Regions from separate parts of the Sporosarcina sp. YIM B06819 genome, predicted to be linked through region 2. Evidence: riboswitches for the same ligand, from Rfam matches in the RefSeq annotation. Region 2 holds a riboswitch; the other holds the start of a gene.
The links. Region 2 has a riboswitch for preQ1 ahead of queF (preQ(1) synthase). Riboswitches for the same ligand answer to the same signal wherever they lie in the genome.
Positions count from the first base shown of each region.

Region 1: another riboswitch for preQ1. It lies ahead of R2B72_RS03275 (QueT transporter family protein); the one in region 2 lies ahead of queF (preQ(1) synthase).

Region 1 is NZ_JAWLIQ010000005.1:97,542-102,680, forward strand. Features, by position in the region: gene R2B72_RS03255 (O-acetylhomoserine aminocarboxypropyltransferase/cysteine synthase family protein) at 1-133, shown strand, start outside; gene R2B72_RS03260 (alpha/beta fold hydrolase) at 169-1,086, shown strand; gene R2B72_RS03265 (homoserine dehydrogenase) at 1,044-2,027, shown strand; gene R2B72_RS03270 (excisionase family DNA-binding protein) at 2,296-2,526, opposite strand; gene R2B72_RS03275 (QueT transporter family protein) at 2,735-3,217, opposite strand; PreQ1 riboswitch class I at 3,225-3,270, opposite strand; gene R2B72_RS03280 (peptide ABC transporter substrate-binding protein) at 3,503-5,139, shown strand, end outside.
Region 2 is NZ_JAWLIQ010000001.1:263,332-268,470, forward strand. Features, by position in the region: gene recQ (DNA helicase RecQ) at 1-1,402, shown strand, start outside; gene R2B72_RS01285 (queuosine precursor transporter) at 1,441-2,085, opposite strand; gene queF (preQ(1) synthase) at 2,102-2,599, opposite strand; PreQ1 riboswitch class I at 2,687-2,730, opposite strand; gene R2B72_RS01295 (MFS transporter) at 2,757-3,923, opposite strand; gene R2B72_RS01300 (diaminopimelate dehydrogenase) at 4,082-5,062, shown strand.

The DNA of each region.
Region 1 (5,139 bases), on a different contig from region 2:
TTCGGCTGAAGATCTTGAAAATGCAGGCGTAAAAGAAGAATTGATTCGTCTATCTGTTGGTTTGGAAGCGATAGAAGATATTATTGCGGACCTTGCACAGGCCATTGATAAGGCGGTTCCAGTTAAAGTATAAAAATATCCGTTAAAAAAAGTAGGAGCGTGATGAGCATGGGGACAGGAATTGTGAACATTGGCAGCTTACGATTGGAGTCGGGCATTCTGTTAGAGAATGTCCAGCTAGCCTATGAAAGAATAGGTAGACCAGAGGCACAAACTGTCCTTGTTTGTCACGCGCTGACGGGAAATCAAGAAACCGTAGGGACAGATAAAAATCCAGGTTGGTGGAGTGGTCTTGTAGGTCGAGGGAAAAGTGTCGATATCAATCAATTCTCCGTCATCTCTTTTAACGTTCTTGGAGGATGTGATGGATCAACGGGTCCGTTATCTATTAATCCATCCACTGGCGAATCATATGGCAGTTTGTTTCCAGAAGTGACGATTCGTGATATGGTACATGCGGAGCGTAAGGCGCTAACGGTATTAGGCATTGATCGACTGCGTGCAGTTATCGGTGCATCTCTTGGAGGCATGCGGGTACTGGAATGGGGTATCTTGTATGCAGATGATATGGATGTACTCGTACCGATTGCCGTTACACCGACACTAAGTGCGTATGGGGTTGGTTTGCATGCAATCGGCAGTGATACTGGCTTCAGCAACGACGATTATACAGGGGGACCCCCCACTTTAGTAAAACATTTTGATCCGATTAGTTATTACGCATTGCTCTGTGCTATGAATACCCATGATATCGGTCGTGGACGGGGAGGCATTGAGAAAGCAGCGCGCCAAATAACAGCAAAGGTCCTTGCATTCGCATTCACCGATGATTTCATTTATCCAATAGAAGAGATTCGGGCATTTGCACATCTTGTTGACAACTCCAATTATATTTTAGTCAATACAGCATACGGGCATGATGGATTTTTAACGGAGTTTGACAAATGGGGACTTATTATTAAGCAATTCTTGGAGGTGGCGGTATGCCGTCAATCAAAGTCGCTATACTCGGTTTCGGCACTGTAGGCGAAGGGGTTTACAGGATTTTGAATGAAAGAAAGGAAGACATTCAGCAAGAAACGGGTCACACAATTGATATCGTATCGATTCTTGTACGTGATACGGCAAAAAAGCGCCTAGTGACACCAGGAACAAAGATTACAAATGATATCCAAGAGATTTTATCAGATCCGGATATCGACGTCATTTTTGAAGCGATTGTCGGAGAAGAACCCGCGTATAGCTATCTAGTAGAAGCAATCGAAAAAGGCTGTCACGTCATTACGGCGAATAAAATGATGTTCGCCAAACGTGGGTCAGCATTAGTAAAGCATGCAGAAGCCCATGGTGTTCAAGTACGCTATGAAGCAACTACAGCAGGCGGCGTACCAATTATCCGGACGATTATGAGCTTATTGCCAGCAGATCGTGTACGACGCATTCGAGGAATTTTGAATGGCACATCGAATTTTATCTTGACGAAAATGCGAGAGGAAGAGATTCCATTCCAAGCCGCATTGTATGAAGCGCAGCAATTAGGCTATGCAGAAGCAGATTCAACGGATGATGTCAGTGGCAAAGATGCGTTCCGAAAACTGATGATTTTGAGTGCATTGGCATTCGGGCGTCAGCCGGATTGGCAGGACGTACCGATTGTTGGCATCGACGGCGTAACGACTGAAGCTGTGCAAGATGCATCGAAAGGGAAATTACGTTATCGCCATGTTGCCGAAATTTGCATTGATGAAAATGGAGTACTGCGGGGTAGTGTAGGTCCTGTACTAATTGGTTCTGATCATCCACTACACGGTGTTGATGGCATAGACAACGCAATTATTGTAGACACCGATCACCTCGGCTCGCTGACACTTATCGGTCCGGGAGCAGGGATGTATCCAACGGGCAGTGCGATGGTTGGCGACTTTTTGCAGATTATCGGCAAACGCGAACCAGCTGTTATATCATAAGTTGAACATAAAACAAACCGCCAAGGGATAATCCTCCTTTGGCGGTTTGTTTTATGTTGTGAAATCAATTGAAAACTTATCGATCAATCACAAGCGGTTAACGATCAATTCGAAGTCATTAACGATCAATTGCTAAAGGTTATCGATCATTTGGAGAAACTTATCGATCAATTGGGTAGAGTTATCGTCATTTCAGGACCTTTGACTTATCCGATTTACGAAGCTCCCTGCTGTTTGAACACAGCAATACTGTCGGACAAGTACGTTGTCAGTCTTCATCCTTGATATCACGATCTGGAGGAAGTGGTTCATTGCGCCAGTCATCGATTTGCTGTTTTAACGCTTCAAGCTGCTCAAAATAAAGACCAAATTGGGCTTTATTAATCAAAAACTGCTCGCCGTCATGAACGGAGCGAATCCGACCTTCCAGCACATATTTCTGGATTTGTATGACAGGCATACCTAAGTGTTCGGCTGCTTCTTCGATAGTTATATACATGGAGCATCTCCTTAAAAAATCCCCTCTACCTCAAGTGCGAACAGTGAAATAGAGAGGATATTCAAATACGCCTCGGCGTATTTGCGTCCAGATTTTGAATTGAGCTTGAGGTCTACAGAGAGGAAGGATTGAACTGCATCCTTCCTTGTAGGTCATGCAGACGTCGCTAACTTTATTCAGTAGGGATTTATATCCTACTGAATAAAGTTTAGATAAGTTTTTCGAAGTTTAGTCGTTTATTTAACGCAAGCATGATCGGAACCCCGATGATCATCACAACAAATTCACCGACTGCAACGGTTAACCATGTGAATAAGAACGGCAATTCCAAAGCAAGATTTAGTTCAAATGCAATGATACACATTAAAAATGTGAACACGGCTGTATTGAAAAACATCCGCTTGACGATTCCACTAATAAATTTCGCAGAGAAAATCGTAATCGTCAACGCGATGAGCGATTGACCTACTCCAAAAACCAAGTCGTACAATCCAAGTGGTGAAAATAAATTCGCTACAAAAACACCGAGTACAATAGCGAAAATGAATTTCTTATTAAAGACAACGAGATGGTTGAACATCTCCGATATACGGAATTGCACATTTGTGAATCCGAATGGTGCTACTAGTAAAGTGACGGCAACATACAAAGCAGCGATAATCCCGCTGGTTGCCAACGTTTTGACTTTCATTATTTAATTCCTCCTAGTTTTTTTGCGTGGGATGGTTGATGAACCACGTGGCGAAAAGCCTGCATAACAGCATATCACAGTCTTTTTACTTTGTATATGTTTCAAACGCATACCTACTAGAGGTGTAGCTTCGCCACTTCAACCTTTTTAAAGAAGTATTGCCCGCGAATCAAAGAATATTTCTAGTCTAGTAATATTCATTGGACTATCAGCAATATAATGACTTGTACTACGAGAGAAGAAATCCAGTTTACTGGAACAAGAAAAAATATGAGGGGGTTCATTATGAAGTCGAAAAGATGGTACTTGCTTTTAGCTTTAGTGTTTGTGATGAGTTTATTACTAGCTGCTTGTAATGGAGGAAAAAAAGGGGTTAGCAAAGAAAAGGAAGAACCGGCTAAAACAGAAAATACCGAAGCTACTACTGAAGAAACAAAAAAGGTAGAAGAACCAACGCCAGCCCGAGAACAGAAACTAAATGTAAACATTAAGACAGAGCCACCTTCTTTGCACCCGGGTCTTGCGACAGATACAACTTCTGGTGCGGTATTAAATCAAACATTTGAAGGCTTAATGCGTGTGAACCAACAAGGGAAAGTAGAAGAAGCGATGGCTGAAAAGGTTGAAATGTCTGAAGACGGATTGACGTACACATTCAAAATTCGTCCAAATGCAAAATGGTCAAATGGTGATTCGGTAACAGCGAAAGACTTTGAGTATGCATGGAAATGGGTACTGGATCCAGCAAATGCTGAAACAGATTACGCTTACCAAATGTATATGATTAAAGGTGCGGAAGCTGCCAAAGAACAAGGCGGTTCGCTAGATGAGATAGGTATTAAAGTAGTGGATGATCAAACATTGGTCGTCGAGTTGGAACAGCCAACAGCTTACTTCCTTGAATTGACAGCGTTCTATACGTTCTTTCCTGTCAATCATCAAGTAGTGGATGCAAATAAAGATTGGGCACATGATGTATCGGCGAATTATGTAACGAACGGCCCATTTTTGATGGACACATGGAAACATAAAGACATTATTGTCTTAAAGAAAAACCCTGATTACTGGGATGCAGATACAGTTAAACTTGAAACGATTACGATGCTCATGATTGCAGATGAAAACACAGCAAAACAAATGTATGACCAAGGAGAATTGGATTGGTTAGGTTCACCAACAGATTCCATTCCTTTGGCAGCAATTCCGGCATACAAAAATGATGGTTCATTGAATATTTCTACACTTGCTGGCGTGTATTACTATGCATTTAACACAAAAGAAGCGCCATTTACAAACGCAAATATTCGTAAAGCATTTGCAATGGCCATCAACCGTGAAGGCATTGTCACGAATATTACGCAAGCCGCACAACAACCGGCGATGGCATTGGTACCACCTTCTATCTTTGCAGAGAATGCAAAAGGCTACTTTAATGATAATGATGCAGAAGAAGCGAAGAAATACTTGGCAAAGGGATTGGAAGAGCTAGGATTAAAGGAATTACCACCCGTTAAACTTTCTTATAACACAAGTGAAGCACATGGTGCCATCGCACAAGCCGTACAAGATATGTGGAAAGAGAACCTTGGCGTCAGTGTAGAGCTCCACAATGAGGAGTGGGCTGTCTATCTTGATTCTATGGGAGCGGGCAACTTCCAAGTTGGTCGTATGGGGTGGCTTGCGGACTTCAATGATGCCATCAACTTCTTAGAGATTTTCGAAACTGTTGGTGGAAACAACTATACCAACTGGGAAAATGGCGATTATCAAGCATTGTTAAAACAATCAAGAGTCGAAACAGATCCGGCTGCTCGTGAAGAATTGTTACGTAAAGCGGAAGCAATCTTTATGGAGGATCTACCGATATCACCTGTCTACTATTACACTAACGTATGGGCGAATAAAGAGTATGTTAAAAATGT
Region 2 (5,139 bases):
AAATCAGTTGCGCCAAATGAACATTCCGATGATTGCTATCGATGAAGCGCATTGTATTTCCCAATGGGGCCATGATTTCCGTCCAAGCTATCGCAATATTAGTAGTATCGTTTCTTTATTTGAGGACAAGCCGGTCGTCCTGGCACTGACGGCAACTGCGACACCAGATGTACGAGAAGATATTTGCCGACAGCTCGGCATTAGTGAAGCGAATACGGTGATGACTGGCTTTGAACGGGCCAATCTCACTTTTTCCGTCGTTAAAGGGCAGGACCGTGAGAAATTCGTCAAAGACTATGTGAAGAAAAATGATGGGGAAGCTGGTATCATTTACGCAGCAACACGCAAAGCCGTTGATTCTGTGCACGAAACATTGCGCAAAAGCGGGGTAGCCGTTGCGAAATATCATGCAGGCTTAGGAGACGTTGAACGGCAATCCGAGCAAGATCGTTTTTTGATGGATGAAGCAACAGTGATGGTCGCGACGAATGCCTTTGGTATGGGAATCGACAAATCTAATATAAGATATGTGATTCACTACCAAATGCCGAAAAACATGGAGAGTTATTACCAGGAAGCAGGCCGTGCTGGGCGAGATGGACTGGATAGTGCTTGCACATTATTATTTTCATCACAGGATGTCCAAACACAACGTTTCTTGATTGATCAGTCCCAGGATGAAAACCGCATCCCGGCAGAACTGGAAAAATTACAGTCGATGATTGATTTTTGCCACACGGAAGCGTGTCTGCAGAAATTTATCATTACGTATTTCGGGGAAACTGATGTTGTGGATTGTGGTCGTTGTGCAAATTGTACCGATACGCGTGAAAGTTCAGATGTCACGGTAGACGTTCAAAAGGTGCTGTCCTGTGTCATCCGCATGAAGCAACGCTTCGGCAAGACCATGATCGCGCAAGTATTGACGGGGTCCCGTAATAAGAAAGTGCTCGAATTCGGATTTGAAAAACTACCTACTTATGGCTTGATGAAAGATCGGAGTGCAAAAGATATCTCCGATTTCATTGAATTCATTATTTCGGAAAACTATCTCGGGGTCGAAAATGGGCCATTCCCGATTATTTATGTTAGTGAGCGGGGGAAGGATGTCTTAACGGGAGGCGTGAAAGTACATCGCAAAGTGTCTGTCATTACGAAACAAATTACAGCCGACAATCCATTGTTTGAGCAACTTCGTGCCTTGCGGCGCCAACTGGCACAAGACGCAGGTGTACCGCCATTCGTTGTCTTTTCGGATAAATCCTTGCAAGACATGGCGGTGAGAATGCCTGTTACCGAAGAGGATTTCCTCGAGGTGAATGGAGTCGGACAGGCCAAACTGGAACGTTATGGCGAAGCGTTTATGCAAGAAATTAAAGCGTATACGATAGTAAGAACATGAAAAAGAGTAGGCACATGCACCTACTCTTTTTGTAATGGTTAATAAATCTGTACAGGAACTGATTTGCTACCATGTATAGCTTCTTTTTTTCTGCAAATCGAGACCAGTAGATAGACAATAGGTGTATCCAAAATGGCCACGACAAATTTGAACGCATATTGTGTCGCGATAAGAGTTAGTAACGCGCCGAGTGGCATAATTCCATAAAACGCGATTGTAATGAATATAGTTGTATCCACAAGTTGACTAGCCATTGTCGAAGCGTTGTTACGTATCCATAATTTCTTGTCACCGTGTCGGCTTTTCAGTTTATTGAAAATCAGCACATCAAGATTTTGACTGACGAGATAAGCAACTAGGCTTGCGATCGTTACACGGAATCCGGCAGTGAAAATCGTTTCGAAAGCTTGTTGATTTTCGTAAAAGGACGCCGCGGGCAATTGAATCGCAATCCAGATAAAAATAATGGCAAAAAGTTGTGTCAGAAAGCCGGTTAATACAGTTCGATGTGCGGCTTTTTTACCGTATACTTCTGTAATGACATCTAAAATCGGATAAGTGAACACATAGACGATAACTGCGGCAGGTAAGACAATCCAGCTGCCAAAACTAAATAATTTTACCGCCAATATGTTAGATAAAATCAATAACCCGACGAAAAGTCCATTTAAATAATAAAGCATTTTGTTATCTCTCCTCTTATCGGTTATCGATTGTTTCCGGATACATATCATGATTCATCATCCGGTGATCGGCCATTTGTTCATATTTTGTGCCCGGTACCCCGTAGTTGCAGTAAGGGTCGATGGACAAGCCGCCACGTGGTGTGAATTTACCCCATACTTCTATGTAACGCGGTTCAATCAGTTTTATCAAATCATTCATAATAATATTGATGCAATCTTCATGAAAATCGCCATGATTGCGGAAACTAAACAGATATAGCTTGAGCGACTTACTTTCTACAAGCTTTTTATCTGGAATAAAACTAATATAGATTGTTGCAAAATCCGGTTGTCCTGTCATCGGACAAAGTGATGTAAACTCAGGACAGTTGAACTTTACAAAGTAATCGCGATTGACATGCATACTATCGACCGACTCTAGTACTCCAGGGTTGTACTCATATAAGTACTTCGTGTTTTGATTGCCGAGCAAAGTTAAGTCGGACAATGTTGCTTCATCTCTTCCAGCCAATTAAAAAAACCTCCCGTATAATTTGTCAGGGAGGTCCATAGGTGCCGAATAAAAGAGCCATATCGAAAGCACATGGCGTAAATCTCGTCATCCATAGTTTTTTATAGAGGGTCGCTATGAACCTCTCCCGAACAGGGTATTCATTTCGTTTATGACATTAACCTAACGATGAGCTTTTGTCAATAGACCTAGTTTTTTTCATGCCGAGCAATGTATATAAGGCAACTGCCAGTAAGATGATGCTCGTCAACATGAAACCGCCCTTGTAGGTAAGGTCAAGGAACCCGATAACACTAGAACCTGCAACGACACCCATCGAGAAGAAGGCATAGAAATAGCCATATGCTTTCCCGCGGAACTCTGCGGAAGAAGAATCGATGAGCAATGAGTTGATGGAAGGGAACAGAAACGCGAATCCAGACCCGTAAATGGCCATCGCGATGTACAAGTAATTTAATTGCTCAATTTGGCTCAGGAATAACATAGCTACTCCCATTAAAGAAATACCGAAAGCTAACGTGACCATCGGACGAACCCGGTCAAAAATCCGGTTAATGGGCAATAAAAAGATCAGAATGGCGACAACACCAAATGTACTCAGTAACATTCCACTCGTTTTTGTATCAAAGCCAAGTGCTTCCACTTTCAGTGGCAACACAAGTGCCAGTACGCCTTGTGAAAACATTAAAAAGAATGCCCCGGCAAATGCACGTACCATACCTGGGTGACGAAATAAATACCTGACTTTAAAGTTCTGTCCTCGTTTAGTAGAATGCTTGCTAACATATGTAAATGAGCGGAGGACAAAGAAAGCAGCTGTGGCTAGCACAAGCATGATGCCGCCGTTGACAGCCATTATGAAAGGGGTACTTGTCTTAGCAGCAACAATCCCTCCGTAGGCTGGGCCAACGATGGCAGCCATTCCGACAAATGCCCCGGAAATAGCCACGCTTTTACCACGTTTCGATTCTTCTGCACGATTTGCAAGGAAAGTGAAAGCCGCTGGGACAATCAGTCCTTCCATAAATCCATGGACAAAACGGACAGCGAGTAATGATAGAGGTCCAGTTGCGAAAGAATAAAGGAAAAGTGATAATGCAGCTGCAAAAAGTCCAATCATTAGAATAATAAAGGGTCCTTTTTTATCGGTCATGAAGCCTGAAATTATATTTCCAATTGTGTTAGAGAATGAATACATACCAACGGCAAGTCCTATTAAAAATGGCGATGCACCAAGAGACAATGCGAATGGACTCATAACAGGTAATTGTGAAAATAAGTCAAAGAACGAGAAAAATACAATCAGATAGACAAAACCACGCATAATGAAGCCTCTTTTCATTTGAATATACCGTCTTCTACCTTACCATTTTTTATGCCTGATTGGAAAAGGTAAGTTTGTGAACGATAATAATGATAGCTTTTCATTTGCCAGAACGCTAAAATCGTAAGATAGAGGAATTGTGAAAGGGGAAATGAACAATGACAATTAGAGTGGGTATTGCGGGATACGGAAATTTAGGGCGCGGAGTGGAATACGCGATTGGCCAAAATAAAGATATGGAATTGGTTGGAGTATTTTCAAGAAGAAATCCAGCAGATGTGCAATTGTTAAATAGTAAAGTACCAGTGCATACAATGGATGATATTCAAAATTTCACGGATGCAATTGATGTCCTTATTCTTTGCGGCGGCTCGAAAAACGATTTACCTGAACAAGGACCGGCATTAGCTGCGTTATTTAACACAGTGGATAGCTTTGATACGCATGCGAAAATTCCTGAATACTTCGAGGCAGTCGATGCAACGGCAAAACCGAATGGCAAGACAGCAATTATTTCTGTCGGCTGGGATCCAGGTTTATTCTCCATTAATCGTTTGTATGGCGAAGCGGTGTTGTCGGAAGGCGCGACGTACACGTTTTGGGGCAAAGGCTTGAGCCAAGGACATTCCGATGCAGTTCGAAGAATTCCGGGTGTCAAAGGGGCCGTCCAATATACAATCCCTGTTCCAGATGCAGTGGATCGTGTGCGTAGTGGGTCATTACCTGAACTGTCGACACGTGAAAAGCATACGCGTGACTGCTATGTGGTGTTGCATGAAGGCGTGAATGCTGAGGAAGTCAAACAAGCGATTGTGACGATGCCTGATTACTTCACAGATTACGACACGACAGTCACATTTATTACCGAAGAAGAGTTGGCACGTGATCACGCTGCTATGCCACACGGCGGGTTTGTCATTCGCAGTGGCAAAACAGGTGAAGGCAATGCACAAGTGATGGAGTACTCGTTAAAACTCGACAGTAACCCAGAGTTTACATCTAGTGTTTTGGTTGCCTACGCACGAGCAGCTTATCGTTTAAATCAAAACGGTGAGACAGGTGCAAAAACAGTGTTTGATATTGCACCGGGATTGTTGTCACCGAAAAGTGCGGCTGATTTGCGTAAGGAATTGCTGTAAACAATTGAAATGATAACTAAACTACGGTGAATGTCTAGCTAGTTTGATAAGCTAAAGGTCCCGAAATGACGATAACT